2 regions of the Salinibacillus aidingensis genome follow, and region 2 is predicted to be linked to the other one. Evidence: a T-box and tRNA genes for the amino acid it is inferred to sense, from the RefSeq annotation. Region 2 holds a T-box; the other holds one or more tRNA genes.
What was found. The T-box of region 2 lies ahead of trpS (tryptophan--tRNA ligase). A T-box ahead of a tRNA ligase gene usually reads a tRNA of that ligase, here a tRNA-Trp.

Region 1: it has a tRNA-Trp gene. The T-box ahead of trpS (tryptophan--tRNA ligase) is inferred to sense a tRNA for this amino acid. The anticodon was not compared.

What each region holds. Positions count from the first base shown of each region.
Region 1 covers NZ_AP043759.1:532,431-535,818, reverse strand. The annotation lists gene ACZ5OK_RS03020 (halocarboxylic acid dehydrogenase DehI family protein) at 1-536, shown strand, start outside; tRNA gene ACZ5OK_RS03015 (tRNA-Leu) at 1,044-1,125, opposite strand; tRNA gene ACZ5OK_RS03010 (tRNA-Cys) at 1,134-1,207, opposite strand; tRNA gene ACZ5OK_RS03005 (tRNA-Gly) at 1,217-1,291, opposite strand; tRNA gene ACZ5OK_RS03000 (tRNA-Gln) at 1,297-1,371, opposite strand; tRNA gene ACZ5OK_RS02995 (tRNA-His) at 1,386-1,458, opposite strand; tRNA gene ACZ5OK_RS02990 (tRNA-Trp) at 1,484-1,557, opposite strand; tRNA gene ACZ5OK_RS02985 (tRNA-Tyr) at 1,576-1,662, opposite strand; tRNA gene ACZ5OK_RS02980 (tRNA-Phe) at 1,741-1,816, opposite strand; tRNA gene ACZ5OK_RS02975 (tRNA-Asp) at 1,871-1,947, opposite strand; tRNA gene ACZ5OK_RS02970 (tRNA-Met) at 1,950-2,026, opposite strand; tRNA gene ACZ5OK_RS02965 (tRNA-Val) at 2,075-2,150, opposite strand; tRNA gene ACZ5OK_RS02960 (tRNA-Glu) at 2,158-2,232, opposite strand; tRNA gene ACZ5OK_RS02955 (tRNA-Ser) at 2,245-2,336, opposite strand; tRNA gene ACZ5OK_RS02950 (tRNA-Asn) at 2,339-2,413, opposite strand; rRNA gene rrf (5S ribosomal RNA) at 2,473-2,588, opposite strand; rRNA gene ACZ5OK_RS02940 (23S ribosomal RNA) at 2,859-3,388, opposite strand, start outside.
Region 2 covers NZ_AP043759.1:906,470-909,857, reverse strand. The annotation lists gene ACZ5OK_RS05095 (peptide ABC transporter substrate-binding protein) at 1-369, opposite strand, end outside; gene ACZ5OK_RS05090 (DUF3899 domain-containing protein) at 774-1,142, shown strand; T-box leader at 1,281-1,455, shown strand; gene trpS (tryptophan--tRNA ligase) at 1,528-2,520, shown strand; gene ACZ5OK_RS05080 (YjbA family protein) at 2,586-3,353, opposite strand.

The DNA.
Region 1 (3,388 bases), 370 kb from region 2:
TTCATAATATTATCTCTACTTTTCAATATGTAAACCCGAAATTGCTATTGATTGCGAGTTTGTTGATAGAAAGTTTAGCAGACCGTCCCATTACTACACAAAAACAGATTAAAGGACACATCCAGCCAGGTATATACAGTCAAATGCCCCATATTGATCTAGTTCATATTCCACAGGCTCCGATTTCCCTTAGAACACTTTTATCTGATGTCGCCAAAACTCACAATTCTTTCGATGTAGCAAGTGATTATCGAGCACTAGCAAACTATCCGAAATTTTTACATGTTACTTGGTCTCACCTAAAGCCATATATAAGTTCCGATGAATATACAATTCTAAAATCAGCTATGTTAAATCGAGCTGTAAATGTTTCTCGGGAGGAGATGCCGTGTTCAGTATGGATAGACAAAAATTACTTAGCTAGCATCTATTCCCCAGATCAAATTGCTGGAATCATGGGGGTAGTTTCTTTTTTTCATCAGTTTTTACCTGGCTTAATAATCGAGAATGAATTTATGAGGAGGATGATTATTTAGTAATTAGAGTTTAAAGCACCATTTATCTTTTTTTAATCCAATTTAATTTCTTATTAAAGCAAACGGTTGGTTATAAAGGAAGAACAACTGCTGCGCAGTACAAATATACTGTACAATAGAAAATGCTCTTTCACAATCTGGTGCGATTATGGAAGAACATAAGCTTAATTCGTAAGTAAAATATGGAGAAATGATTTTCTAGTTCAAGATCATTAAAGTTTTTCTCTTGGTAAACATGTTGACCTGCATTTTTGTTGTTGTAATCAAAGTTCCCGGGATTGGTTAAATGAAGACTACTTAGAAGATCAATAATTTTTTAAACTTAATACATAATGTGAAAAATTATGTGTAAAAAACAACATCTAATGTGCAAAATTGTGTAATTTAAAATTCAAACCTATCGTTTCCAATCGTATTCGATAAAAATAGAAAACCCTATAAACGCTGAAATATCAACGTTTATAGGGTTTATAAAATAACTTAACGTGTTTAAGAAATACTAGAAGATACCGGTGGTCGGGGTCGAACCGACACTCCAGAAGGAACACGATTTTGAGTCGTGCGCGTCTGCCAATTCCGCCACACCGGCATGTATTCTGGAGGCGGCAACCGGATTCGAACCGGTGATAAAGGTTTTGCAGACCTCTGCCTTACCACTTGGCTATGCCGCCAACTTTTAATGGAGCGGAAGACGGGATTCGAACCCGCGACCCCCACCTTGGCAAGGTGGTGTTCTACCACTGAACTACTTCCGCATGAATGGCTGGGCCAGCTGGATTCGAACCAGCGCATCACGAGATCAAAACCCGTTGCCTTACCGCTTGGCTATGGCCCAATGTATACCAAAAGGGCGATTGGTGGGAATCGAACCCACGAATGCCGGAGCCACAATCCGGTGCGTTAACCACTTCGCCACAACCGCCATATATTTTCCTTTAAAATGAAAATGGCAGGGGTAGTAGGAATCGAACCCACATCAAAGGTTTTGGAGACCTTCGTTTTACCATTAAACTATACCCCTACGTTACTATTAAATAAATGGTGGAGGGGACAGGATTCGAACCTGTGAACCCAAAGGGAGCGGATTTACAGTCCGCCGCGTTTAGCCAGACTTCGCTACCCCTCCAATTAAATTAATTAGAGTCCCAGCTAGAATATTACTACTATATCTTACTGGTTTCAAGTCAAAAATATAACTTGAAAATGGTGGCTCGGGACGGAATCGAACCGCCGACACACGGATTTTCAGTCCGTTGCTCTACCGACTGAGCTACCGAGCCACTATGTAATTTCATTATGATATAAGTTCCTAAACAAATATCCTATGTATTTAATGGCGGTCCGGACGGGACTCGAACCCGCGACCTCCTGCGTGACAGGCAGGCATTCTAACCAGCTGAACTACCGGACCATTGGTTGCGGGGGCAAGATTTGAACTTGCGACCTTCGGGTTATGAGCCCGACGAGCTACCAGACTGCTCCACCCCGCGATGTTACAAAAGCTGTTTTAGCCTTTGCGATTTCTAATTTAATTTTCATGGTGGAGGATGGCGGGCTCGAACCACCGACCCCCTGCTTGTAAGGCAGGTGCTCTCCCAGCTGAGCTAATCCTCCAATATAATGGTGACCCGTACGGGATTCGAACCCGTGATACCGCCGTGAAAGGGCGATGTCTTAACCACTTGACCAACGGGCCACATATGTATAATGGCGGAGAGCGAGGGATTCGAACCCTCGAGACCGCGGTAGCGGCCTACACGATTTCCAATCGTGCTCCTTCGACCACTCGGACAGCTCTCCAATGGCTCCACCGGCAGGATTCGAACCTGCGACCGATCGGTTAACAGCCGATTGCTCTACCTCTGAGCTACGGTGGAATGTTATCAACTTTTACTTTCATACCATTCAAACTGAGCTAGAGTGGTATTTTTATACCGCCTGGCGACGTCCTACTCTCGCAGGGGAAGAACCCCAACTACCATCGGCGCTGGAGAGCTTAACTACTGTGTTCGGAATGGGAACAGGTGTGACCTCTCCGCCCTCGTCACCAGACAAATTATCATTTTCAGTGACAACAAATATTATATCTTGTTTTCACAAAAAATCAAGGGGTAATTTTAAAAACACCCTCAAAACTAGATAAGAAAGTCAATCATGTGAGTAGACATTGGTCTATAGATCCGCCTGCGCTTTTCATGTTGTCTAGCTCCGGCTCCTAGGTCAAGGCGGATATAAGCCAAAGCCATTCCGTGGGCAAAACCATGCCACTCTATGTCTTCGTCTTATCCCGCATGACCTGAACAGTCGCCTGCGCTTTTCGTATAAGTTAAGTCCTCGATTGATTAGTATCCGTCAGCTGCACGTGTCACCACGCTTCCACCTCGGACCTATCTACCTCATCGTCTCTGAGGAATCTTACTCATTTAAAATGATGGGAAATCTCATCTTGAGGGGGGCTTCATGCTTAGATGCTTTCAGCACTTATCCCTTCCACACGTAGCTACCCAGCCGTGCTCCTGGCGGAACAACTGGTACACCAGCGGTGTGTCCATCCCGGTCCTCTCGTACTAAGGACAGCTCCTCTCAAATTTCCAACGCCCACGACGGATAGGGACCGAACTGTCTCACGACGTTCTGAACCCAGCTCGCGTACCGCTTTAATGGGCGAACAGCCCAACCCTTGGGACCGACTACAGCCCCAGGATGCGATGAGCCGACATCGAGGTGCCAAACCTCCCCGTCGATGTGGACTCTTGGGGGAGATAAGCCTGTTATCCCCGGGGTAGCTTTTATCCGTTGAGCGACGGCCCTTCCATTCGGTACCGCCGGATCACTAAGCCCGACTTTCGTCC
Region 2 (3,388 bases):
CCATTTTGCATCTTCACGCAATTCGAAGGTCCAGGTTAACCCGTCTTCACTAACGGTATGGTCCTTTGCAATACCTTCTACAATTTCTCCATCCTTAACACGATAAAGACCTTCCATAGTTGCCCCTAAGAATTGAAATGCAAATTCATCAGTAGCCATAGAAGAGTCCATTGTTGGAATCGTGTCACCATTAAGTAAGTTAAACGTTTGTTCTACTTCTTCTGAAGAACCTTCTTCTGATGAATCCTGACTGTCATCTGCTGCGTCGTCTGAAGTGTCTCCACCATCATCTCCACCAGAACATGCAGCCAGGAATAGACTTAGTACCAGACCAAGTACTAAGAGCAGTGACCATTTTGACTTTTTCATGGTTTAAATGACCTCCCCTTAAGATTTAATTTTCTAAATTTTTTGTAGATGAATGATCTACGCTTAGAATTATACAAGTTTTCTAAACATTTTGCATCAACTTTTTTATATAAATTTAAAAATTTGTTGATATTATTACTTTTGCATAACAAAAAATAGGACTATTTACCCATTATCGTCACAGCAAACCCACCCCCTAGATTACTGAAAATTTTGTCAAATGAATAAAAATTTAGGAATGTTTTTTAAATGGACGAGATTTTTATTTTTATACAATATTTATTCATTTGTTGGTAAAGGCGAAATATTTTGTAAATTCAGGCCGATATACTTTTATTGTTTATTCAGGATCAGAGCATGGTATAATAATAAGCAGTTTTTAAAATAAAAAAAGGTGTTCGATTATGTACATAATAAAAAATAAATGGTTCTTCCTATTCATCAATATCCTTATTACTCTTTTTGTCTTTTTTTACAATGCTGCACCAGGTCATTCCCTGAAATATTTGATTAACAGTCTGTTTTATGTCAGTTTTCCCTATATCATGCTCTCTCTTATTCTCTACGTAACAAGGGAACGTTTTTTCGACGGGATAACGTTCGGATTTCGGAGGTTCTGGGCTGAAATGTCAAAGAAGGATTATATGGAGGAATGGAAGGAACGACCCCTTCCATCTGAAAAGATTAGTATTCGATTTTTAAAGGCCCTTTCCTTCCAGGCTCTCAGTTTACTCATTTTAATGATTTTGTTGCTTTTTATCTATTATATGTAAACGTTGTATTCCATGCCGATGTACGGACGACATACTTATTGCTTATTGGTAACGTTTTGACTAATGCAATTACTCATCATCCTACCTTCCACCTTGCATTCCTCCTCCAGACTTTATATAATAAGAAACAACTAAATATCATTAGCTGTGAAGAAGGCGCAGTACAATAGCCCGCTGATTTTCAGAGAGCTTGTGGGTGGTGTGAACAAGCATCAAGGCGAATTGGAATTGGACTTTGGAGCTGATTACCGAATGAAGCGATCTTAACATGTTAAGATAACAAGGGTGGTACCGCGGTTCATCCGTCCCTTATTTTTGGGATGTGCTGAATCGCTTTTTTTAATGAAAAATTTTGAGAATGAACAAACTATTGAGGTGATAAAGAATGCAAACCATTTTTTCAGGGATTCAACCAAGTGGATCCCTTACCATCGGGAACTATCTTGGAGCTCTTCGGAATTTTGTTGACCTTCAGGAAGAATATGATTGTTATTTTTGTATCGTGGATGAACACGCCATCACGGTACCTCAGGATCGGCTGAAATTAAGAGAAAATATTCGTTCTTTGGCCGCACTTTATCTTGCTGCCGGGATTGATCCTGAAAAATCAACATTATTTATTCAATCAGAGGTTTCTGCTCACGCTGAACTTGGCTGGATGCTGCAATGCGTGGCCTATACAGGGGAACTGGAGAGAATGACACAATTTAAGGATAAGTCAGAAGGGAAAGAGGCTGTCACTGCCGGGTTGTTAACGTATCCTCCATTGATGGCTGCGGATATTTTATTATATAGTACCCACCTCGTTCCAGTTGGTGATGACCAGAAACAGCATATTGAATTAACCCGGGATTTAGCTGAACGGTTTAATCGTAAATATAATGATATTTTTACGATTCCTGAAGCCCATATTCCAAAGGTTGGCGCAAGAGTAATGTCTCTGCAGAATCCAACGAAGAAAATGAGTAAATCCGATGAAAATCAAAAGGCTACCATCTTTTTACTGGATGATGCAAAGAAAATTGAGAAGAAGATTAAGAGTGCTGTTACTGATTCTATAGGTACGATTGAATATGATAAGGAAAACCGGCCGGGTATCTCCAATCTGCTTATGATTTATTCCAGTTTCACTGGTCAATCCATTGATGAAATCGTGGAAAAGTACACAGGAAAAGGCTATGGGGAATTCAAACAGGATCTGGCAGAGGTAGTAATTTATGCCTTGAACCCATTACAGGAACGTTACTATGAGCTTATTGAATCAGACAAGCTGGATGAGGTTCTGGATCTTGGCGCTGATAAAGCTGAATTCAAAGCAGGGAAAATGCTGAAAAAAGCTAAGAAAGCGATGGGCTTAGGCCGATTTCATAAAAAGTAAATGTATTTAAACTAAAAAATGACCGGCTTACGTAAGCCGGTCCATCTATTTATTTTGGCAATCTGTCAATAATAGGCTTGATTTGACGATGAATTCATTGTTCCTGTTTCAAGCTCCCAAAGCTTTTCAAAAAAAGGCTGTCCCTTTGTCATCTTTCGGCAGATTTCTTCGTGTGTTTTCGTCCATCCTTGCTTTAATCCCTCATACAGCTCCTGCCATGCTTCTCCAAAATCCATTTGCTGAATGCTTTCATAATTTCCCGGAGCCCATTCTGTTAGCCAATAGCGTAACTCGGATACATGGGAGGTCTGTCTCATTTGGTCCAGCATCATCATAAGTAATTGTTTTAATTGTCTTTCCTTCCTTGTTAATCCAATCATTTCATGTGGTGGAAGAGAAAGCGTATGATATTCTTTGACGTATTGTTCGGGTGAAAAGGAATAGGATACTGGTTCTAATTTTTCAATCATATCGTATACTAATCGTTCCTGCCTTGGAATAAGGCGGCTTTTGCGTATTGGCAGTGAATAACCCATCGTATCGATCGTAACAATGGATTTTCCATCAGTGGCAACAAAGGCATATTCAAGCGGGATACGTTCCTGATTTTTACGCAGATAGGCCCGTTGATAAACAGAATCCAGTAATTCTTTTGGAAGATCCTGCAGGTCGTTTTCAATGTAATCGTATAATGTTTCTGTTACATAAACTAATGGAACCTGGTCTAAAAGCTCAATTCCGTCTTCTTTTCTCCATTCGTGAAAATGACATACATTATAGCCGTTTTCTTCCCCTTCAAACCAGTTTACCCACACATCATGTAAATACATCATCCAAGACCCTCGCTTTACTATTTCATCCTTTCTAT